4 regions of the Siminovitchia sp. FSL W7-1587 genome follow, and region 4 is predicted to be linked to each of the others. Evidence: riboswitches for the same ligand, from Rfam matches in the RefSeq annotation. Region 4 holds a riboswitch; each other region holds the start of a gene.
What was found. A riboswitch is a leader RNA that binds a small molecule or an ion and turns the genes downstream of it on or off. The one in region 4 is predicted to bind cobalamin.
Positions count from the first base shown of each region.

Region 1: it holds a riboswitch for cobalamin, as region 4 does, so the genes downstream of both, NST31_RS07690 (ABC transporter substrate-binding protein) here and NST31_RS19140 (InlB B-repeat-containing protein) in region 4, are expected to answer to the same signal.
Region 2: it holds a riboswitch for cobalamin, as region 4 does, so the genes downstream of both, NST31_RS00185 (ribonucleoside-diphosphate reductase subunit alpha) here and NST31_RS19140 (InlB B-repeat-containing protein) in region 4, are expected to answer to the same signal.
Region 3: it holds a riboswitch for cobalamin, as region 4 does, so the genes downstream of both, NST31_RS12885 (ABC transporter substrate-binding protein) here and NST31_RS19140 (InlB B-repeat-containing protein) in region 4, are expected to answer to the same signal.

Region 1 is NZ_CP150169.1:1,638,673-1,644,698, forward strand. Features, by position in the region: gene cbiB (adenosylcobinamide-phosphate synthase CbiB) at 1-887, opposite strand, end outside; gene NST31_RS07685 (adenosylcobinamide amidohydrolase) at 884-2,356, opposite strand; gene NST31_RS07690 (ABC transporter substrate-binding protein) at 2,461-3,429, opposite strand; cobalamin riboswitch at 3,561-3,743, opposite strand; gene NST31_RS07695 (histidine phosphatase family protein) at 3,779-4,408, opposite strand; gene NST31_RS07700 (GNAT family N-acetyltransferase) at 4,474-4,944, opposite strand; gene NST31_RS07705 (L,D-transpeptidase) at 5,150-5,485, opposite strand; gene NST31_RS07710 (hypothetical protein) at 5,469-5,696, opposite strand.
Region 2 is NZ_CP150169.1:31,870-37,895, forward strand. Features, by position in the region: gene NST31_RS00175 (ribonucleotide-diphosphate reductase subunit beta) at 1-227, opposite strand, end outside; gene NST31_RS00180 (flavodoxin) at 194-646, opposite strand; gene NST31_RS00185 (ribonucleoside-diphosphate reductase subunit alpha) at 631-2,910, opposite strand; cobalamin riboswitch at 3,046-3,223, opposite strand; partial or broken gene NST31_RS00190 (ATP-binding cassette domain-containing protein) at 4,027-4,365, shown strand; gene NST31_RS00195 (undecaprenyl-diphosphate phosphatase) at 4,662-5,477, shown strand; gene NST31_RS00200 (hypothetical protein) at 5,523-5,720, opposite strand; gene NST31_RS00205 (YIEGIA family protein) at 5,737-6,026, opposite strand, start outside.
Region 3 is NZ_CP150169.1:2,747,881-2,753,906, forward strand. Features, by position in the region: gene cls (cardiolipin synthase) at 2-1,204, opposite strand; cobalamin riboswitch at 1,313-1,521, shown strand; gene NST31_RS12885 (ABC transporter substrate-binding protein) at 1,653-2,621, shown strand; gene NST31_RS12890 (iron chelate uptake ABC transporter family permease subunit) at 2,584-3,645, shown strand; gene NST31_RS12895 (4Fe-4S dicluster domain-containing protein) at 4,026-6,026, shown strand, end outside.
Region 4 is NZ_CP150169.1:4,080,249-4,086,274, reverse strand. Features, by position in the region: gene NST31_RS19145 (DUF4430 domain-containing protein) at 1-193, opposite strand, end outside; gene NST31_RS19140 (InlB B-repeat-containing protein) at 287-3,697, opposite strand; cobalamin riboswitch at 3,923-4,111, opposite strand; gene NST31_RS19135 (PhzF family phenazine biosynthesis protein) at 5,177-6,026, shown strand, end outside.

The DNA of each region.
Region 1 (6,026 bases), 2.1 Mb from region 4:
TTCATGATCGTAACCGTCTGCATAATATGGTCGATGTTCAAGTTTTCCAGACCCTCCCCCATTTCCATCCGGTATGATTTTTTTCCCTGATACACATTCACTCCGCCCAAGCGAATACCGAGCAGAGCAGCGACAGCCGCTTCTCCCCAGCCACTGTTTGGACTCGGGTGTTTTTTGGCATCCCGGAGTAATACGGACCATGCGTGGCGATACGTTGTTTTTACCGGCTTCATGACACACATCATCATGATAGCCGTAAGCCTCGCCGGAATCCAATTGAACAGATCGTCCAATTTGGCGGAAGCCCAACCATATTCCCGATAACGCTCGTTTTGATAGCCGACCATGGAATCACATGTATTGACCGCCCGATAAACGAGGGCAAGCGGCGCTCCCCCGATAAGCCCCCAAAAAAGCGGCGCCGTAATTCCATCACTCGTATTTTCAGCAACCGTCTCGACCGTCCCCCTGACGATTTCTGCCTCCGGAAGCCCCAGTGTATCGCGGCCTACAATATAAGACAGTTTTTTCCGGGCTTCCGGGAGGTCTCCGTCCCGTAAAGGCTCGTATACTTCACGAGCGGCTTCACCCAAGCTTTTTTGAGCAATCGTTGTTGATATGATGACTGCTTCAACGAGGATTCCCGCAACAGGATGGATGTGATAACAAAGCGAGACAAGAAAAAATCCCGTAATATAGACCATGCCGATAACAGCCAAGACCATGGCTGTTCCTTTTAACTTCCGATGCGATCCCCGATTCCAGCGGCGGTCTAAGAAAGAAATCATTTTCCCTATCCATTTAACAGGATGAGGCCAATCGGGCGGGTCCCCAATGGCCAAATCAAGCAAAAACGCGAGGGCAATGGCTGTTAAATGGGCGGTCAACGAAGGCCGTTCCTTTGTAAATGATTATGCAACGCTTCTTTTGTACATAGAAAGACACCTTTGCCGACCAGCCGGCCAAGTAGCGTGATCGAACCGCCAAAAGGAAGAAACGGCCCTTCCTGCGTTGCCGCAATTAATATACTATCTGTCGATGTTCCAGTCGCAAGGGTGCCTGTCGAAGAATCGACGACTTGACATTCGTGCAGCGCTTTTACCTTTGCTTCAGTTGCCGTCATAATGCTTTGTATAAAAGCTTCCTCCGTTAACTTACCGTTTACGAATACCCATGTGTTAATGGTTCCGGGGGACACGAGAACCCGGTGTCTTTCACCCAATGATGCATCGACGGCATTCCCGGCACCCGCGGTCACGACAACAAGCACAGACAAACCAGCTTCCTCAAACACCTGGTGGGAAACATCGTGCAGATTCACCGCCGTCATCATCCCGACTGTTTCATTCGGGTCATATCCATGATCTTTTAAATAAAGGATCATCTCTTCCTTAAAATTGTCGCATTGATAGTTTTTGTCCACATGCCGGTTGACAAAAGAGCGGTGCCAGCCCACGCCTGATCCGGTAACCCCCGATGACATCGTCCGCAGCGGGACCGGTGATTCAAATGTAATGGTCTCATTCGATACTTTCAGCATGCTTTCTTTCAGCAATAACGGATTATGCCCACTTGGCCATTGATGCGGAACGAGCATCATTTGTGGTTTCGGCACTTTTGGGTGCGGATATTTTTCAATGTCCGCTTTATAAATACACTGAATTCTTTCTTCTTTTAACACCTCAGCAGGCGCATCGCATATTTGCTTTTTTCCTTCATGCAAAAGCAGCAAGCGGTCACAGTACAGACCAGCCAAGTTCAAATCGTGAAACACGGAAACGACTGTGAGATTCTCTTCTTTTGTCCACTTTTTTAATAGATCGAGCAGTTCTTTTTGGTAGGCCAAATCCAAGTGATTCGTCGGCTCATCTAAAAGAAGAATTTTCGGCTTTTGTGCCAACGCCTGTGCCAAAAAGACGCGCTGTCTTTCCCCGCCCGAGAGCTCTTCCAACGGACTTTCGGCATATTGGAGAATGCCTGTCTGCTCCATCACTTCGTGAATGATCTTTTCATCTGCCTCATCAAAAGAATGAAACAAGCTTTTTTGATGGGCATACCTCCCTAAAGAAACGGTTTCTTTCACTGTGTAATTAAAAGCCAAAGATGACATTTGCGGGAGGACAGCCGTTAACCGGGCAAATTCTTTCGAGGAAAAAGATGAGATGGGACGGCCGGCCAGCCTCATTTCACCCGACTGAAGCGGCATCGTATTGCTCATCATCTTTAAAAGCGTTGTTTTTCCGCTCCCGTTTGGACCGATGATGCCGAAAAACTCCCCTTTTTGTACTTGAAAAGATATATCTTGAACGACAGGCTTACGCCGATAGCCACCCGAAGCTTGAATAACTTCAATCATGGGAATCTCTTCTTTCATGCTTAATATGGTAATGAATCGTGCCTCGTAAGGATGTTTCCTTCTAAAAAATGGCGTTCGGCGAGAATCCCCGCCCTATCCGCCAATTATTGAAATGCATCGGGATACACTGCTTTTGCCAGTTCTTCAACCCCTTCCGCCAGACGGGGACCGGGACGATTGATGAGATCGGAGTGCACATCAAAAACCTGTTTTTCCTTAATGGCCGTAATATCAGTCCAGCCTTCACGCTTTAACACTTGTTCCACCGGATTATCCACATAGTTGCTATATGTAGTAATGATGACATCCGGATTCATCTTGATAACAGCTTCATCATTTACCTTCTGCCAGCCGTCAATTTCTTTAGAGGCGTTTTCTGCATGAATAATCGTGAGGAGTGTATCCATAAACGTATTGTTACCTGCTGTATAGATTTCCGGTTCGGGAGATATTTCCATAAAAACCTTTTTCTTGTCTTCTTCTTTTATCCCCTTGACCTTAGCTTCAACATCGGCGATTTTTTTCCGCATATCCTCTATGACCTTTTCCGCTTCATCCACTGTATTTGTCGCTTTTCCGATTAACTCAATCGACTTATACACATCATCCAAACTTTCCGAGCTGTTGACAACAAGCACCGGAATGTCTGCCGCTTTTAATTGCTCTACAGCTTTTTGATCATTGGAAGGGTCAACCAGCACAAGCTGGGGGTCTAAGGAGAGGATTTTTTCTATATTCAACTCAAGGCCGCCGATTTTTTCCTTCTGGGCCGCTTCTTCTGGATAATTGTCATGGTCGGATACGCCGACAATTTTATCACCCAATCCAAGGGCAAACGCAATTTCAGTGTTGCTTGGGAGGGCGGATACAATTCTTTCGGGTTCCTTTTCAATCGTTATCTCTTCTCCGTTACCGTCCGTTAATGTGACTGGAAAAGCCGCCTGTTCCGATTGTTTCGTTTGTTGTTCGGATGGTTGATCTGTTTTTCCACTTTTTTCAGCAGCCTGATTACAACCGGTCAACAGGCTGAACAGCATGAAAATGGATAGTAATAAAATGTGGAATTTTTTCAATGTTTCTCCCCCTGTAAATTGTTTTTTTTCTCAATAAAAAAACATCTCTTCGCAAGAGATGTGTGCAGTTTGGAACAGCCATCCAATATTAGATGGCGATTCCACCAGTACACCTCCCTATCCTCGTAGGTTCATGGCGTGAAGAATCAGGCAGGTCTCCTGGCTTATGGTCATCGTGATCGCTGTTCCTTCCCATGCAATGAAACACAGTGGATACTCAGCTCACTCCCATTCACAGTGGCGGGACCGCGTTGGATTTTCACCAACTTCCCTATTAAGTCTTTTCATAAGACACCCCATTCTTTCCATATGAAATTGTCAACTTGACTTTAGTATACATGATCGTCTCTTATTGTACAGTTGGATTTTTCAATGAAAGATGGCTCAAATCCCCTTCCGAGAGAATTTCAATTTGGCTGCCGGCTCTTTTTAAAGCCGTTACACTCGTTCCTTCGATATAAGGAGTTTTCCAAAGCTGGTCCATGTCAAGCTGGCGGAAAATAAGCTGCACCATTTTCACGACAACACCATGGGTAATGATACAAACATGGCCAGATTCATAGGTGGATAGCAATTCTTTGACTAACGCCTCGACTCTATCTTTTACTTCGTAAAAGTTTTCCCCAGACGTATGAACATATTTACTTGGTTGATGCCAGTAATGATGATATTGCTCAGGATAAAGCTCCTTAATTTCTTCCATTGTCTTTCCTTCCAGATCTCCAAGATCCATCTCCATCAGTCGCCCATCAACGGTATAGGAAGAAAAGCTTTCTCCATGAATCAACTCCAGCGTCCTCACGGCACGCTTGCTCGGACTCGTGTAAACCGCTTGCCAATCTATCTCTTTGAACTTTTCTCCAAGCAGTCGCGCATCTTCCACTCCTTTTTCAGTTAAACCGGAATCCCTCCGGCCTTGAACTTTTCCCGCAACATTCCATTCTGTCTGCGCATGTCTTATAAAATATAAATACAGCATAAGTACCCTCTTTCTATACGGTGATTCGTTTTCATTTTTCGTATCATACTGAAATGTAATGATAGTTATAGCGCCTTAACAAACAACACTCTATCTTGTTCAACACCATCATAATCACTATGTACATCAATGCCATCCACCTGTTTATCTCCTTTTTCAATGACAAAACCCATTTTCGTATGGTAAGCGATAGAGCTTTGATTCACTGGAGATGTGACACAGCGAACTGTTTTAACCGCTTTTTTCTTTACATGATCAAAGAAGGTTTGATAAAGTTTGCGCCCGATACCGTGTTGGCGGTAATGGGGATGTATGCCAACAAAATGGATATAGGCTTCTTTCTTGCGTGATTGCGATAATAATCCAATCAGAAACCCGATTATTTCCCCCTTTTCTTCAATGATATAACTAGTGTCTTGAAAATGATCAAAGAATAGTTTGGGCAGCATATCCGTCATCGTACGACCATTCCACCACTCATTTAACACAGAAATAATGATCTTGTAATCTGAAGATTTCACGTTTCTTATATTCATTATCCTGCTCCTCTTTTTTAGGTATAAAAACAGCCCTATCCAAAGGGACAAAGCTTCGCAACTTTTTTGAAACAGACAATTTTATTGTAAATGACTCCTAAATACCGCATCTTACTTTTAAAACGGCATTTCGAGTAGTCTCTTTTTAAGAATAGCCCACTCCTTGCAAAAAGAAAATATCCTGCGGCAAAAAAAAATCCGGCCCCTACCTATGAATCACAACCCGCGTCCCAATCGGAATTCGGCGGGCAAGATCCAGCACATCACGATTATGCATTCTAATACAGCCATGTGAAACGTTTTTGCCAATGGAAGAAGGGTTATTTGTCCCATGAATTCCGTAATGGGGCTTTGATAACCCGATCCACATAACACCAAAAGGACCTCCGGGATTCCGCTGTTTGTTGATGACCGCAAAGTTTCCGTATGGTGTTGGCGTTAACATCTTGCCGACAGCAATCGGGTACGTCTTTATCAACTTGTTTCCGTCAAAAAGCTTGAGCTGGTGTTTCGTCGTTGAAACATCAATCCATTTCGCCACGATAAATCCCTCCAACATCTTTTGGGAATATCGTATGTAGAACATCAATAAAAAGCCCCTTCACGAGAGCTTTCTTTCTCTCCATCTCCCACCGCAGCTCTACCCGGACGCGGATGGACTTCCGGAAAATAGGCGAGGGGACCGTCTTCGATATCGCCGTTCCCGATTTAGCGGGATCAACTCCCGCTTCGCCAGCTTTGGCGATCATCATTTGTTTGGCCAGCGGCCCGGTTCATCTAAAGGAAACACCCTTTGACTTACCGACGGAAGGCTTAGCCACAGCTTGATTGTTGAACAGAATAACCTCTGATACGACTTTTACCAAAATAACCGATAAGGACGGGATAGCACTTGGCAATCCCACCATGGATGTAAGCACCCTATTTCCCGGGCGATCCTTAAGCAGGCATATTTTCGGAAGCGGGGTCGCAAATCGCTTTTTTAGAAAAAAACTCCCCTTAAGGAAAACAGATTTTTATTTTTTATCTGTCTACCTTTAGGGGAGCATATCAGTTTCCTTTCGGGGGCTTTTAGTAGTGAA
Region 2 (6,026 bases), 490 kb from region 4:
TCCTGTTCAGGCTTTGAAAGAGTGGGAAACTGTTTGGCATCTTGCGTCATGTCCACCTCGCTGGCCCGCCAAAACAATGAGCGGATTTGCTCGCGGTAATCGTAAAAATAAGGATAAGCAAGATCATTCCAATTTAATATTCCGCTCGCTTTCCCGCCAAAAAGGGCAGTAGATTTATTCGGGTTGACAGGGTTTAATATGGCTGCTTTTTGTAAAAGTTCAGGCAATGTTTGATAACTCCTTCCGTCCAGTTGTTGACATGTTTTTCCTGCGAGCCTCTTGGGCTTTGTTCTATTTTCAAGGGGGCGATCGGCGAACAGTAAAACTTCGCCAGCTTGTCTGCTGCTTTGCAAAATAAATCATCGCCCCCAAACTGGGTGTCTCCTGTTCCAAATACGTATACGTTCGGCGGTTTCCACCCCAGTTCATATACAAAATCTTTTACAATGCCGGGGGTGGCGCCCTTTCCCCAAGTAAAAGATCCAAGAACCACGGCATGAAACCCGGAGGGGTCCGGGATTGGACCTTTTCCAATCCGGTACATCGTTGTTTCCATCCCCTCGCTATTCAATCGGGTTTGGATCAATTTTGCGGTTTCTTCCGTGTTTCCGCTGTAGGTGGCGTAACAAATCAAGACTCGCACCATACACATTCCTCAATATCGGATGCCGTTGAACGGACATAATAAGTCGTTTTGAGCCCCGAATCCCAAGCTTGCAAATGCAGGTCTAGCATGATTTGCGCCTTGATATTGTTCGGAACATACAAATTAAATGAAATAGACTGGTCGATATGCCGTTGCCGTGCGGCATTTTGCTGAATGGACCACCGCTGGTCTACGATGTAAGCGGATTTTCGGTATATGTTGTACGTATGATGGGTTAAATCTGGTGCCACAACAGGCAATTTGTAATCCTTTTTTTCTTCAAAGTAAAAAGGCTTGAAAATGGGATCGATGCTGGCTGTTGAGCCTGCAATAACGGATGTGCTGGAGTTGGGTGCAACTGCCATTAAATACCCGTTTCTTATCCCGGCGGTTTGAACTGCTTCCATGACCTCTTTCCACTCGTCTGATCTGTCACCGGCCAGATAGCCCCGTTTCTGAAAATAAGTTCCTGTTTCCCAATCACTGCCTTGGAACAGAGGGTAGGGCCCTTTTTCTTTTGCCAGCTCGACACTCGCGCGAATGGCCAGCAAGGCGATTTTTTCATATAATTGGTCTGCAAGCTCCACGGCCGTTTTTGATTCCCACTCAATGCCGTTTAAGGCCAATAAATGATGCCAGCCAAATGTTCCCAGTCCGATAGCCCGATATTTTTGATTGGTGATGACAGCCTGTTTAACGTCAATGGTGTTTAAATCAATGACATTATCCAACATTCGGATTTGGATGGGGATCAATCGTTCCAGTACATCGTGCGGGCCATCTATTTTTTGAACCGCTTTGGCCAAATTAATGGATGAAAGATTGCAAACGACAAAATCACCAGGTTTTTTATAAGTAATGATCGTGTCTCCATCTATTGTTTCATCAAATTGCACAGTGGGGGACATGTTTTGCATAATTTCGGTACATAAATTACTTGAATAAATCATTCCCGCATGCTTGTTCGGATTCATGCGATTCACTTCATCCCTGTAAAACATGAACGGTGTTCCTGTTTCCAACTGGGATTTCATGATTCTAATCATGATTTGAATTGCCGGAACCCGCGTTTTAGTCAAAGTCTCGTTTTGAATACATGCTTCATATTTTTCTCTGAAAGTGCCCGCGCCTTTTTCTTCGTCATAAAAGTCTTCCAGCGAAAAGCCCATGACTTGTCTCACTTCATGCGGGTCAAACAAATACCAGTCACCGCGTCGTTCCACTTGCTCCATAAAGAGATCGGGAATACATACACCCGTAAAAATATCATGCGCCCGCTGACGGTCGTCGCCATTGTTCAGTTTTAAATCGAGAAAAGAAAGAATATCCGCATGCCACACATCAAGATAAACAGCAACAGCGCCTTTTCTCCTTCCGAGCTGATCAACACTAACTGCTGTATTGTTCAACTGTTTAATCCAGGGAAGAACCCCGGATGACGCGTGTTTGAATCCTTTTATGGAGCTTCCACGGCTTCTGACTTTCCCCATATAGACCCCGATGCCTCCGCCGTCTTTGGAAAGCCTGGCAACATCTGTGTTGCTGTTGTAAATGCCGATCAGCGAATCTTCCACCGTGTCGATGAAGCAGCTCGAAAGTTGGCCATGCGCAAGTCCGGCATTGGCAAGAGTAGGAGTGGCGACTGTCATGTACAAGTTCGACAACGCCCAATAACTTTCCTGAATCCACTCTTTTCTTTTTTCCTTTGCCTCATCCTGCATTAAATGCATGGCGATGATCATCCAGCGTTCTTGCGGCAATTCATAAACATTTTTTTCATGATCCGTTGCCAGGTAACGCGTCGCCAATGTATGAAGTCCTATGTAATCAAATAACAAGTCACGCTCCGGATCAATGATTTGTTCCAGCTCCCGAATCTCTTTTTCACTGTATTTTTCAAGTAAACGAGTCGAGTAAATTCCGAAATCAGTTAATTGCTTGATTAATTGATAGAAATCCCCGTATTTTTGTTTTTTGTCATAGGAGCGGTTGATACTGGCCTGTTTGTACAAGTTTGCGAGGTAGATTTTTGCGGCAGTGTATGTCCAATCCGGGTTGGCTTCATCCGTATTTTCCAAAGCGGCTTGAATGAGAAGGCCCGTTATATGATCTTTATGATATTCATTTTTAGATTCTATCACCCGGACAACCTTATCGATGTATGCGGGACAGTTTAAGTCCGCGACCCTTTCTATAAAACGCGATAATCTCTTTCGATCAAATGGCTGCTTTTGAGATTCTTTTTCAGCAATAATGGTTGTCATTTTCTCACCTTTTCTTCATTTTTTAAAAATAGAAAAACCCGCTCCGGGAAGAGAGCGGATCAAACGATAGGAGAAAAAAGCGCACGAAAAATGACGGTTTCCACTATCGTTTCATCTTCTCAATCCCCGAAGAATTGAAACTGTGACAAAAAAGGCAGGTCTCCTGACTTATGCATCGTCCTACTTGGTCACCTTCCCGTTTAAAAAACAGTGGTATTGCCGTTCGTACGCATTTACAGTTGCGGGGACAGTTCCGGCTTTTCACCGGATTCCCTTTTAAGCCCTTTTGGGCGCCTTCTTTGTTGTGTCACTATATATTGTGTTTTATTTGATTGTTACACCTAAATATTGTATCTACTAAAATATAACATGGCCAAAACCAATTGACAAGCAAAATATCGTTTTCCGGTTGAATAAACGAAATGCAACATTCAAACATGAAAAACGGAGACAAACTGTATGTGATAAAGTCGGCGAGAACACAAACAATCGTACCACAAACAAACACGCCTTTAAACATCTGGCCGCTTTTGGGAAATATCTGCCCTTCCTAACGGAGGAAAACACAAGACGCGTTTCTCCTTGAGCGCGGCGTTGTTAAGGCTATTTTCCCAAGACAGCCATTGAAATATGAAGAAAAACCGAAGCATATAGCTTGAACATGGTAAAGTGATCGAATTCATCAAGCTTGCCGAGAAAAAGAGCCTGTAAGTCAATGGTAACCTGATGCTATTTGTTATAGCGTTTTTTTATGTATACAACAATGCTAAAAACGAATGGGTCGGCCGCAAAAACATTTGGATCACACTCCGACTTATTCCGATACGGTGGTGAAAAAATGAATTTCTTTTACCAATATTTTTAGTTTATTAAGATTGATGGGGAAAACCAGCGGTTGCCGAAAAGACAGGGTTCGAATTTTTGCTCGTGATCATTATAGTAACAACAATCATAGCCGGGAACAGGAACGACATTCCTCTAACGAATTTGAGAATCTGACACGCCACACGCATGTGACATGTTTGTCACATGCTTTTATCATTTGTTCGTCGAATCGAAGGAAAAAGATATCCAATCCTTTTATGATCAATATATCAAGTAAAGGATTGAACATAATTGAGTATTCTTGAAGCGCAAAAAATTTATAAAAGTTACGGAAATAAATTTAACAGGCAGGAAGTTTTAAAAGGAATAGATATTCAAGTGGAAAAAGGAGATTTTGTCAGTATCTTGGGCGCGTAAGGCTCGGGAAAAACGACATTGCTTAACGCCCTTTCTTCCATTGACAAAGTGAGTGAGGGGACGATCAAAATTGATGGAAAAGACATCGTCGGCATGAAGGAAAAGCAACTTGCCGAATTCCGCAAGCATCACCTCGGCTTCATTTACCAGGAATATAATTTGCTGGATACGTTAACTGTCAAAGAAAATATCTTGCTGCCTTTGTCCATCAGTAGGGCTCCTACTGAATGTTAGTTGAACCAATCGGGCATTTAGGTGCCGTTTTCTCCCACTTAAACCTTTTGTATCAACTCATCAAGTCTTGAAGTGGGAGTCTTACGGCACCTTATATGCGGGATAAAGTTGCTTTGGAAGTATCCCGCGTTTGACTTCTCTCCTTAAACAGCGGCTTATGGTCTTGAGTAAAATGGCAATTTAACAACATTACTGTTTTTCATTTTATTTGCCAAATATAATTGAAAAGCAAACGTAAAAAAGGTATTCTAGTAAATCGGGGATGGTGAGATGTGATGGAAATAAATATAATGGAAACTATTAAATATATCGTGCTGGGGTTGATTCAGGGAATTACCGAGCCAATCCCGATTTCATCCAGCGGGCATTTGGTGCTTGCCCAGCACTTTTTAGGAATTTCCACAAAAAAGTTGACATTTGAATTGCTTGTAAATGCAGGTTCTTTGATTGCCGTTTTAATTATATATCGTAACGATATTATTCGTCTTGCGACGAACGGCTTTTCTTACATATTGCATCGAAACGAAGAGGCGAGGGATGATTTTCGCTTCATTGTCTATTTAATAATCGCCACGATTCCGGCCGGAGTCATCGGTGTTCTGTTCAATGACATGATTTCGGAAACGCTAAAAGGAGTACATATTACTGCCGTTACCTTGCTCATAACGGGTGTAGCGTTGTTTTTAATCCGAAATTTAAAAGGAAGAAAACAGGATGGAGATCTGACGCTCAAGGACGCTATTGTGGTCGGCTTTGCACAGGTGGTAGCTTTAATACCGGGAATCAGCCGCTCAGGAGCGACGATTGTCGGTGCGATGGGCATGGGCATGAGACCTGAGACAGCACTGCGCTTTTCATTTTTACTGTACATACCGGTCAGTGTGGGCGGAACGATCCTAAGCATTTCCGACATGGTGAACGACCCTGACTTAACAACATTGTTTATCCCGTATATAAGTGCTTTTGTTGTTTCCATTGTGGCTTCCTATTTTTCTTTAAAATGGTTTATGAACATTATGGAAAAGGGAAATTTAATTTATTTTAGTATTTATTGTTTCGTCGTTGGGACACTTGTTCTCATTTTTGCTTGAACTTGCCGGCTTGCGGGGCTACTCGCAAGCCGTTTTTTCATACAGCTATCTTGCCACAATGATAATGGTCTGGTCATTAATCTCATGTGCTGCGGAATCAAGGATTTTTCCCAAGCTGCTGCTTATCTTCTGCAGTTCTTCCTTGTCATGAACAAGGAATACAGGAGCACCGCCACCAAGGATCACGTTTTGATTTTGAGTAACGATGGCGGCAATCTTTGCTTTGTTTTCTTCTGTATCCACGTCAAACCACCCCAGTTTATCTGTTTTTTCCTTTGTCCCCTTCATTTGGCAGCCTAATCGCACTATCCAACACTGGAACATGCTCCAGTACCGTTTTAACTTGTTCAAAATCTGTTTCTAGCGGCATAATGAATAAGGCGACTCTTCCATCATTCATATCTCGTTTGGATAGAGGGACGATATCGGGTTCTCCTGTATCGAGGTAGACGCCGAGTATGTTGGCAACATGATGGAGCATCGCCTGTCTTTGTCCAAGGTGTGAAATGGTGACGACACTGTTTTCATGTTTCGGTGTAATAATCGCCC
Region 3 (6,026 bases), 1.3 Mb from region 4:
GCTATAACAACCCTTTTATCAAACCTCCAATCCATTCTATTATCCGGAAACGGATGTTCACCGCTTGAAGGTCGCGGTGACTTAATTGTGTCGATTGCATGATGTCTTCGGCAATTATTTTTTTGACATGGGCAATAAATTCATGGTCGTATATAAAGCAATTGATTTCCTTATTTAACAATAAGCTTCGATAGTCGAAATTGGCTGTGCCGATGTCACAAACAGCATCATCAAACAAGAGAACTTTCGCATGGAAAAATCCTTCTTTGTATTGATATACGGTGCCTCCTTTGGCCAGTATCTTCCGCAGGTAGGGAAATGATGCTTCTTTGACGATGGGATGGTCGGACATTCTTGGTACAAGAATCGTCACTTTTACATTGTTTTCCAAAGCTTTTTCAAGAGAAGCCATGACTTTTTTCGGTGGAATGAAGTAAGGGGTGCCAATGAAAATGCTGTTAGTAGCCTTTTCAATATGGCGGATGATTTCCTCTTCTGCACCAACCCCTTCTGTTGGGAAAAAGCGATGGGTAATAGGCCCTTCAGCGAGCGAAGGGAATAAAGCTTGTTCATCGAAATCTGTTACCCCCGTCGCTCGTTTCCAATCCCGCAAAAAAACGCTCTGTAAATCGGCTGTCCCCGTTCCTTCAATGCGCAAGTGATAGTCCCGCCAAGGAGAAAGAAGTGAATCAAGGTCAATGTACTCTTCTCCAATATTATAGCCCCCCACATAACCGATCTTTCCATCAATCACAGTGATTTTCCGGTGGTTGCGGCGTTGGAGGGTAAAAAAGAGAAACGGCAGGCGAGGGGTGTTGCAATAATGCACTTCGACCCCGTTCCTCCGGGCTTTTTGGATGAGTTGTTTGGACACCGTTCTTGATCCAAACCAATCGAGCAGCAGCCGGACTTTGACACCACTTTTTGCACGGTCCATCAAAATGTCGAAAAACAGCTTGCCAAACGAGTCGTTTCTTACTATGTAAAATAATACGTGAATGCTTGATCGGGCGTTATAGAGGTCATCAAAATACTGGATAAACAAGTCAGTTCCCCGGACAAGCAGTGTGATGTCGCTTTTTCTCAAGGGGGATTGCGGCGGTTTGCCTCTTTTTCGGGCAATAAAGCGGCCGATATAATAGTCGGTCATGCAAAATGAGACTAAAATGATAACAATTGCTGTAAAGCAGGCAAGCCACTTCAATGAGAACCCCCCTCCTGTCCATGAATATATGCCCGTTTAGTATTCCCATTTTGGAAAAGGAAAAAGCTGTGAAACGAAAGTTTTTCATGTATAATATCTGTATAACTCCATATGTTTAGGCAATCGGTGGCTTTTTGTTGAAAATCTGTTTCGGAACATTCAGTAAAAAGCTGAAAAGGGAAGTTGGTGCAAATCCAACGCGGTCCCGCCACTGTAAAATGGGAGCGTCCTGAGATAACCCACTGTGTTTTGGTACGGGAAGGGGCAGGAAGCGATGATCATAAGCCAGGAGACCTGCCGATTTCACCTCTACAAGTCAACCTGCGAGGATGGGGAGATGAAGCTCGGATAAATAAAGTATGATTTTATCTGGCACTGGTTGTGTCTTTCCTGAACATCTCTGCATGGAGGTGTTTTTTATTTTTAAAAAGAAATGGGGATGGATTTGGTGAAAAGAATACATATGTTATTAGCCGCGCTTTTCCTTGTGGCCGGGCTGTTGGCTGGCTGCGGAAGCAAAGATGAACCAAAGAATGAAAGCGTGGAACCTAAGACGACGGATGAAGCCAAGGAAACGGGTTTTCCGATAACGATTAAAGATGGAGTGGACAAAGAAGTCACGATTGAAAAGAAACCGGAAAGAATCGTTTCGCTGATTCCGAGCAATACGGAAATTGTGTATGCAATCGGTGCAGGCAATGAAGTGGTGGGTGTTAATGAGAACGACGATTATCCTGAGGAAGCGGCGAAAAAAGAAAAGGTTGCCGGAATGGAGTTAAATGTGGAAAAAATCATTTCTCTCGAACCGGATCTTGTTCTTGCCCATGGATCAGGAATGGACGTATGGGAAGGCGGATTAAAGCAGCTTGAGGAAAGCGGTGTGACAGTTCTTGTTGTACATAACGCGCAGAGCTTTAGTGATACGTATGAAACGATTGAGATGATTGGGAAAGCCACGGGACATGAAAAAGAAGCAGAAGAAGTCGTACAAGAAATGAAATCCAAACTGGAAGAAATCAAGGAAAAAGCAGAGAAGATTCAAGAAGAAGAGAAGAAGTCGGTTTTTGTCGAGCTCTCCCCTCCTCCCGAAATGTATGCAGCCGGGAAAAACACCTTTATGGATGAAATGCTGGCTATTATTAACGCGAAAAACGCTGTGGAAGAAGAAGGGTGGCCAAAAATGAATGAAGAGGCCATTATTGCGATGAATCCCGATGTGATCATCGTCAATTATAGTTATGTGGAAAATGCTACCGATGCAGTAATGGCACGCACTGGCTGGCAAGATATGAACGCGGTAAAGGAAGAACGGGTCATTGCGGTCAACGAAGATTTGGTGAGCCGATCCGGCCCACGTTTGGCTGAAGGAGTAGAGGAGCTTGCAAAGGCTGTTTATCCGGATGTTTTCAAAGAATAATCCTTTTTTTCCCTATATCATTGCGATCGGGCTGTTGATTGCCGTAATGCTTGTCAGTATCTCGACGGGTTCCGTAAAGGTGCCCATACTGGATGTTGCACGCATTATTGGCAGTGAAGCTTTTTACCTTCCGATCGAATTTCCCTCTGATCCCATGTATACGAATATTGTCATGAATATTCGTTTGCCCCGCGTCGTGCTTGCCGGACTGGTGGGAGCGGCTTTGGCGATTGCCGGAGCTGCTTTTCAAGGGCTGTTGCGCAATCCACTGGCGGACCCTTATACGCTCGGTGTTTCATCGGGCGCTTCAGTTGGCGCGGTCATTACACTTTTTTATCAATTGTCCCTGCCTTTGGTTGGAATGTATACACTGCCGCTATTAAGCATTGTTTGCGCATTTATTACCGTCATTTTGGTACTTTCTTTTGCGCGCAGCATTGACAGAACGATGAAAGTGGAAACGATCATATTGACGGGGATTATTTTTAGCTCTTTCCTTGGCGCCTTTATCTCGTTGATGATTGCTTTATCCGGAGAGGAGCTGCGCCAAATCATCGGCTGGCTTTTGGGAAGCGTCTCGATGAGGGGCTGGAGCTTTGTGAAAATTATTTTGCCGTTTTTACTGGTCGGCAGCCTTATTCTTTTTTGGAACGCGCGTGAACTGAATGCGATCGCTTTTGGAGAAGAACGGGCCAAACATCTTGGCGTCAACGTAGGCCCAAGAAAGGTGGCCGTCTTGGCGTCCAGCTCTGTCCTGACAGGGGCGGCTGTCGCAGTGTCGGGAACGATCGGTTTTGTGGGTCTTGTCATTCCCCATCTGGTGAGAATTGTCTGGGGGCCGGACCATAAACACTTGCTTCCGCTTTCTGTTTTGGCGGGAGCGTCTTTCCTCATCTTGGCAGATCTTGTGGCTAGAACGATCATCGATCCTGCCGAGCTTCCGATCGGAGTGATTACCGCATTGATCGGGGCCCCGGTGTTTGCCGTCATTTTAATACGAAGAAAATTAGGGAAAAGAAGCTGAAGGCTGTCCGGTTTGGGCAGCCTTCCTTTATTGTGTAAAGGAAAACCATAGGATGGGCGTGTGGTTCCGAATAGTTTATTGCGAGGGTTAAAAAAAGCTTCGCTTTTACAGGTAGAAGCAAAGAGAAAAAATAAAAAGGATAGGGCATTTTGGGGTTAGCCGGAAGAGTAGGACGGTTGGCGAACTTTCAGCAATAGAGGCTTTCATCCCTAAAGTAAACCACCCGTTTACATGAACGAATTTTGATGAATCATAATAGAATTTCTCGAATCCATAGCAGGTTCCATCTTGACTGAATGCTCATTCATTATATAATGGTAGTAACAAGATTCGGAAAAGTGCCGGTTTTAAAAATAGATGAGAAGGGGGCACCAACTGTTATGGATGGATTGCTATTGCTGAATTGGCTTGCTTTTGTATTCGTAACCGCTTACGGCGTTTACTTGTTTGTGTATGTGGTAAGAACACGGATTCAATTTATTAAACTGGGAAAAAAAGAAGAGTTTGATCGCAATGTGAAAGAAAGGCTTAAAAATATTTGGACGTATGTGTTTGGGCAGAAAAAGCTTTTAAAGGATAAAAAAAGCGGCATTATCCATGTGATGTTTTTTTATGGTTTCATTCTCGTGCAATTTGGGGCAATTGATTTTATTTGGAAAGGGCTTGCACCGGGATCCCATCTTCCGCTTGGCCCTCTTTATCCGGGATTTACTTTTTTCCAGGAGCTTGTCACGCTTGTCATTTTAGTGGCGGTGGCCTGGGCGTTTTACCGCCGTTACATTGAAAAGCTTGTGCGCTTAAAGCGGGGATTTTATGCTGGGCTCGTATTGCTTTTTATTGGCGGACTGATGGCTTCCGTCCTTCTGGGGAACGGAATGGCCCTCATCTGGGAAGGGGAAAATCTTACATGGACGGAGCCTGTTGCGTCAGGCATTGCGGCACTGTTTGGCTGGATGAGCCCGTTCGCAGCGGCGGTTGTGTTTTACGTCGCGTGGTGGGTGCATCTGCTTCTATTACTCGCTTTCTTAGTATATGTGCCTCAATCGAAGCACGCCCATTTAATTGCCGGTCCGGCTAATGTGTACCTGGAGCCGCTTGACAACGACGCGAAGTTGAAGCCGATTGATTTTGAGGATGAGTCCGCCGAGACATTCGGTGTAGGAAAAATTGATGAATTTACAGATCTTCAGCTTCTTGACTTATACGCGTGTGTGGAATGCGGCCGCTGTACAAATATGTGTCCTGCGACAGGTACAGGAAAAATGCTGTCGCCGATGGATATTATGATTAAGCTGCGTGACCATTTGACGAATTACGGGGCAGCTGTTACAAGAAAGCAGCCTTGGGTGCCGGCATATGCATTTGCCAATACGCTTGGAAACAGAATCGCAAAAGCGGGCAGCACAGAAGGAGCCGAGGAAGCCGCAGCGGCATTGGAGTATCAGCCGAGCATGATCGGGGATATCATTACAGAAGAGGAGCTGTGGGCGTGCACAACATGCCGGAACTGTGAAGACCAGTGCCCGGTTATGAACAAACACGTAAGCCACATTATAGATATGCGGCGTTATCTCGTTTTAACAGAAGGAAAAATGGACCCTGATGCACAAAGAGCGATGCAAAATATTGAAAGACAAGGAAACCCGTGGGGATTGAATCGAAAAGAGAAAGAAAATTGGCGAGATTTGCGTGATGATGTTCATGTTCCGACGGTGAAAGAAATGAAGAAATCCGGCGAAGAATTTGAATACTTGCTTTGGGTTGGTGCAATGGGGGCTTTTGACAACAGAAGCCAGAAAATTGCTCTCTCTTTCGCCAAACTGTTGAATGAAGCCGGCGTTAAGTTCGCGATTCTCGGAAACAAAGAGAAAAACTCCGGAGATACGCCGCGCCGCCTTGGAAATGAGTTTCTATTTCAGGAATTGGCTGCGGCCAATATTAAAGAATTTGAGAAAAACAATGTGCGAAAAATTGTAACAATTGACCCGCATGCATATAATATTTTTAAAAATGAATATCCCGACTTTGGTTTGGAAGCGGAAGTATATCACCATACAGAATTGCTTGCGCAATTGGTGGCGGAAGGACGCTTACAGCCAAAGTATGAGGTGAATGAAAAAATCACTTTCCATGATTCTTGTTATCTTGGAAGATATAACGAAGTGTATGATCCGCCGCGTGACATTTTAAAATCAATTCCCGGGGTAACCCTTGTGGAAATGGAGCGCACCCGGGAAAACGGGATGTGCTGTGGAGCTGGCGGCGGATTGATGTGGATGGAAGAAGATACAGGCCAGCGGATTAACGTGGCCAGGACAGAGCAGGCTCTTGTAACAGACCCTTCCGTTATTAGTTCTGGTTGTCCATATTGCTTGACGATG
Region 4 (6,026 bases):
ATAGATCAAACGTAAGTTTATCCGCTTTCGTCGTTACACGATCTTCCAAACCCGTTGTAATCGTCACTTCAGTTGATTCTATTGTGTTAATGCCGTCAACTACCGAGTTGGCACTTGCCGCTGATGTCATAAAAGGCATTAAAAGGATGAACAAAATGAATAATAAAGAACAACGTTTCTTTAGTGTATTCACACCTTCGCCTCATTTCTTTTATTAATGAACGTACTACAAAGTGGGCGCTCTAAAACCGTGAGCAACCTCACGATTTTAGAGCTGGACTTCCATTTAAACTGATCTTTTTTTACGGACGAAGTAAATGGCTATACCTGCGATGATGAAAACTAGACCAATGATCAGCAAATTAAACATATTGGTCGCTGTGTTTGGCAATTTTTTGGCGCCGTTGGAAGCTTTTTTCTTTCCATATTCTTGGTTCTGTTTGGCATTTGCATGATCACCAGAAGGACGCTCTCGTTTTTTATCTTTATTTTCATCTTCGGCCGTTTTAATTGCGGGTGAACCAACAATGCCCTCATTTTCCGGATCTTGTGCTTGATTCTCCTTTTCTAGTTCGGTTAATTTTTCCTCGAGCGCTTCAAGCTTACTCATATTTGAAACATACTGCCTTTGCTCTGCCGTTAAGTAATCATATGCTTCTCGGGCGGCGGCTACTGCTTCCTTATGCGCGACAGTCAATTTGTCCAGATCAGGAAGTTCTTGGATCATATTTTCAACGATTTCAGCTGCTTCCTTGTTTTTGGCTTCTTGTTCCAAAATGATTATTTTAGATTCCAATGCAGATAATTGCGCTACATTTGAAACTAATTTTTTCTGCGTTTCTGTAAGACGATTATAAGCTTGCCGCACTGTTATGACCGATTCTTTATCCGATAAATTGATATCGGCTTCTTTCGGAAGCCTATGAATCATGTCCTCCACCTTTTTAGCAGCTTCTTTATCTGCTAATTCGGCCGCTATTTGTAATTCTTTGAGTTTCGCCTCTAGTGCAACGAGCTTATTGGTATTAGCCACTAATGTTTGTTGGACCTGCGTTAATTGATCATATGCCTTGCGCGCTTCCGCGACCAGTGCTTTCTGGTTTAGTGATAGTTGCGACACTTCAGGGAGCATGTCAATCATCGTTTCCACTTTTTTGGCCGCTTGTTTGTCCAGTTCTTCCTGTTCCAATTGACTTAATTTCGTTTCAAGTGATGTGAGTTTTTCAATATTCGGCACTAACTTTTGCTGGGCCTCTGTTAAGCCATCATAGGCTTGTCTTACTTTGGCAACAGACGCTTTATCATCTAGATGGATTTCCGATTCATTTGGAAGCCCGGCGATCATCTGTTCAACGATATCGGCAGCGGCCTTATCCGCCTCGATTTGTTCCAATTCGAACATTTTTGCTTCAGTTTCGTCGAGTTTTGCTTTATTGGCCACTAAATCTTGCTGTGATGCTGTTAAACGATAAAACGCTGTTCTCGCATTTTCAACGATTGTTTTATGGTCTAATGTCAATTCTTCGACTTCAGGCAATTCAGCAATGATTTGTTCGACAGCTTGTGCCGCTTCTTTATCTGCTACTTCTTGCAATACTTTCAGCTTTGCCTCTGTCTCAACAAGCTTTTCTACATTGGCGACAAGACTTTGTTGTACTTCTGTTAAACTGTCATAAGCCAAACGGGCATTTTCTACTAACGCTTTATCTTCTAGCTTTAGATTCGCCGCTTCTGGCAGCTGTTGGATCATTTCCTCCACTTTTTTAGCGGCTTCTTTATTGACTAAATCTTGTTCTAACTCTAATAATTTCGCTTCTAACGCTTCAAGCTTTTGTATATTGGCAACGAATGTTTGCTGCGGTGGAGTCAAGTTGTTATAGGCCGCTCGCGCCCCTTCAATGGCCTCTTTATCATGAAGGGTTACATTCTCGATATCAGGCAAAGCCGCAATCATCTCTTCTACTTCCTTTGCTGCTTCTTCATTTGCGCCTGACTCATCCACCCATTTTGCATAAAACGTTTTATCTCCATAGCTTCCGCTCGCGATAGCTGTTACTCGTTCGCCTTCAAAGCTTGGATTGTCATACCAGCCTTCAAATAGATAGCCTTCATGTTCCATTTGCCCGGCTGCCGGAAGTGGAATTTCCGCGTCGTCTATCGTATATGTTTTCGGTATGTCATCCCCAATTAAAGTCCCGCCATTTGTTTCATAATGGATGTTATATTCAATGTTGTCATACTGTGCATACAATGTAATATCGTGTTCCGGCATGACGAGCTTTTCACCGGGTAGATAATCCGTGCCGCTTCCGTCTTGTTTGGAATTCCAAGCTTTGAACTTTTTCCCCTGGATGTTTTTACCTTCGGGAATTTGCACTAACGCATAAGGTGAAACCTTGTTTGTTTGTACTTCACCATTAGAATGGAAGTTGGCATCATGTTTTTTAGCAGCCATGTTTTTGTATTCGCCGTTTTTCATATCGGTCATATCATATAAGGCATTCATTCCTTTTTTAAACCGATCATAGGCAATCAGTCCATAAAGCGATTGTTCGGTCGCCATGGCATTTACTCTATGTCCCGAACCACCGCCGCCGTCATTTCCTGTCGTGACATGCTTAAAACCGCCTATTTCTGGCGAAGAACCACTGCCATCATCCCAAAAAGTGAGGAGTGCATCGATCATATTATTCGTCCAAACGCCGTCTTGAACAGCGCCTTTTTGAATAAAGCTTACATGTTTGCCAATCCGCTTAAGCTCCACCTTTTCTTGTAATGGATCGATGCCGAGAGCGGTTAGCGCAACGATAACTTGGACAGTACTTTCCGCATTCACATTTCCAAAAGCGGCGTATGCTCCGTTCTCCTGTTGCAGAACAGACAACATATAAATTCCTCTTTCCACGGCTGCCGCAAACTCTTCATATGACGCCTCCGCCCCGCTCGCAGCATAGCGCTTTTCATCACCATAGTACGGAGCTAACGCTTGCAGCGCCATCCCTGTAATATCCGGGTCTGGGTTGCCAAATAAAGACCAGCCTCCCACCGTTCCGTCAGCTTGCGTAATCTCTTTACTTAAAATGTAATCAATCATTTTTCCGAAAGTATTTACGTCCGGATTTGTGGAATCAGGATAAAATTCATATCCTCCCGTATTCATCGCGATAATTTCCCAAATCGGCCCATTAATTCCTTGCCTATAAGAAAAACGATATGAGCTGGATAATTTTTCAATAAAGTCGTAGCCTGCTACATCTGTAATATCGTAGCCTAATGCTGTAAGCGCCAGAATGAGACGCGACCATTCAGTAGATTTAGCCCGATGAAGGTTTCCTTTTTTATCCGCCACATATTGTTCGATCCGGCCAAGATAATCTTCAAAATAGGTATCTGGCACATGGTTCATGTAATCGTGACCCGCATACATGCCTCGCAATAAACCCATGACAGCCCATTCTCCACCAACCGATCCCATACTTGGCTTTTCTAGCGTTTCAAGTATGTACCTGGAGGAAGCATTCATATAAAAACCGATTTCCGGTTCCTTATCTTCCCAGAAGCGAATGTCCAACTCTTGATAACCTGTTCTCGGATCGTAAGCCTTCCCAAAAGCAACTTGCGGCACAATGCTTAACATCAATAGAAAAGTCAGTAAAACCGCAGATAACCGTAACGAACGCTTCTTAATAACCCCCACTTTTTTCCCCCCACATTTGTCTGTAGAGCTTGTTCTTGTCCGAGTATGTAAAATGACGCTCGAGAAAAATCTTTCCCTCCTCCAACTTCGGAAAAACGAAAAAGCCTTGGACTTCCAGAGAAGCCCAAGGCGATTAGGTATTTTGCAAATCTATAAACATAATAGATGGTTGTCTCCATCTATATTGATGACATAGTGACTCATACTTCACCTTTCTCCGGAAGGCTACATATATACGCGTTAGGCAGTTCTCCTGACTTTTGGATCATCGCTTCCTTCCGCCTTCCCGGGGTATTCCCCAGTGGCATAATGGAAAGTCGCTCCTCAATTACAGTGGCCGGACCGTTCAGGACTTTCACCTGATTCCCTTTTAATCTTTTACAAATAAAAAGAACCTAATTCGTTTTTCCATTATTCAGTTGTAATTTGGAGTACAAGCTCTCAATTTGAAATGTTACAGAATTCTAAAAAAAATGTCAACTTTCCAAAGCAAGAATTGGTGGTTTCTTTATGTAATTGCTTCCAAACAAACCTTTAAAAAACGATTAAAACCTGTAAAAGTTGTGAATAAAATAAAAAACAAAATCTTCATGTCTTTTCCTGATGTGCCTAACATCATATGAATCAATGTTTTTTTCCAAAAATAATAGCTGTTTTCTAAAAGGAATTTACAAATATTGTCCTGTATATGATTTTTTATTTTTCACAATCGAACCCGGTGTTCCTTTGACAATGATTTGATCGCCCTTTTCTCCTCCTTCAGGGCCTAAATCCACAATAAAGTCGATCTTCTCTATTTGCTAATCATCCAAACTGTTCAATCATCCGTTTACTTGCTCGAAATCGTCCGGGATATATTGGGAAAAATAAACCGGCAAAGTCTTGCCGAAGCCAGGCAAGTAACAATGGATTCACTGGCATATATGGATTATCAAATTGCACAACAGCTTTTCGGTTCACATTATTTATACAAGTTAATAAAATTACTAAAACAAAAAGTTTATTTTAGAAGTATGCGATAAAGAGGAAGTTGTACATAAAGTGAAACTTCATTCAGTAGGGCTTCTACTGAATGTTAGTTGAACCAATCGGGCATTTAGGAGCCGTTTTCTCACACTTAAACCTTTTATATTCACTCAAGATGTTGATGTGGGAGTATTACGGCACCTTACATGCCGGATAAAGTGAAATTTCATTCAGCAGGCGTTTTCTTCCATCTTCTACTGAATGTTCGTTGACGAAACGGGCCATTAGGGGCCGTTTTCTCCCACTTAGACCTTTGGTATCAACTCTGGTCTTAAAGTAGTGTATATGGCATCTTACATGCGGGATAAAGCACATGGTCTTAACATAAAGGTTGTTACTATGAAAAAACAGGTTTCGTTTTTCACTAACGGGGTCCATTTTTTATTGAACAAGAAAGCCATTATACATGATACAATCAACATGAGTTTCTAAATCTTGGTGGGGGGATCGGGTGTGAAGTCAATAACGGTTTATCACTACGATGCGTTTAGTAAAGAACCTAATAAGGGAAATCCAGCGGGAGTCGTTTTAAGCGGAGATCAGCTGACAGATGCCGAAATGCAAGAGATTGCTTTTAAAGTAGGATTTAATGAGACGGCATTTCCAGTTGCATCCGAAGCCGCAGACCTGAAAATACGATTTTTTACACCGGGTCATGAAATGAATTTATGTGGCCACGCTACAATGGCAACTGTTTATGCGCTCCAAACAAAAGGATTATTGGGCGATAAGACCGATTTTACCATTGAAACAAGGGCTGGGATTTTACCGATCACGATTAAATCAACAGCCGAAAACGACATATGGATCACCATGAAACAAGCTTCTCCAACATTTAAAGAGTTTACAGGTTCCATAGCGGATTTGGCTGGCTCCCTTGGGTTAAATAAATCTGATATCCATGATCAGTTACCTATTTTATATGGAAGTACCGGTACTTGGACATTATTAATCCCTATAAAGAAATTGGGCGCTTTTAAGAAAATGAAACCCAATAACAAAACGTTCCCTTCTATTTTAAAGGAGATGCCAAAAGCTTCTGTCCATCCATTCTGTTTGGAAACGCATGATTCACACGCCGATATGCATGCCCGGCATTTCTCTTCACCATATTCCGGTACGATTGAAGACCCGGTAACGGGTACTGCTTCAGGGGTAATGGGCGCTTATTATGCGAAATACATCCATACTCATTTTAAAGATTCTCTGAACCTTGTTGTGGAGCAGGGTCATGAAATCGGAAAAAACGGCCGGGTTATCGTGCGAGTTTCAAAAAACAGTGACTGTCTCGATGTTGAAATCA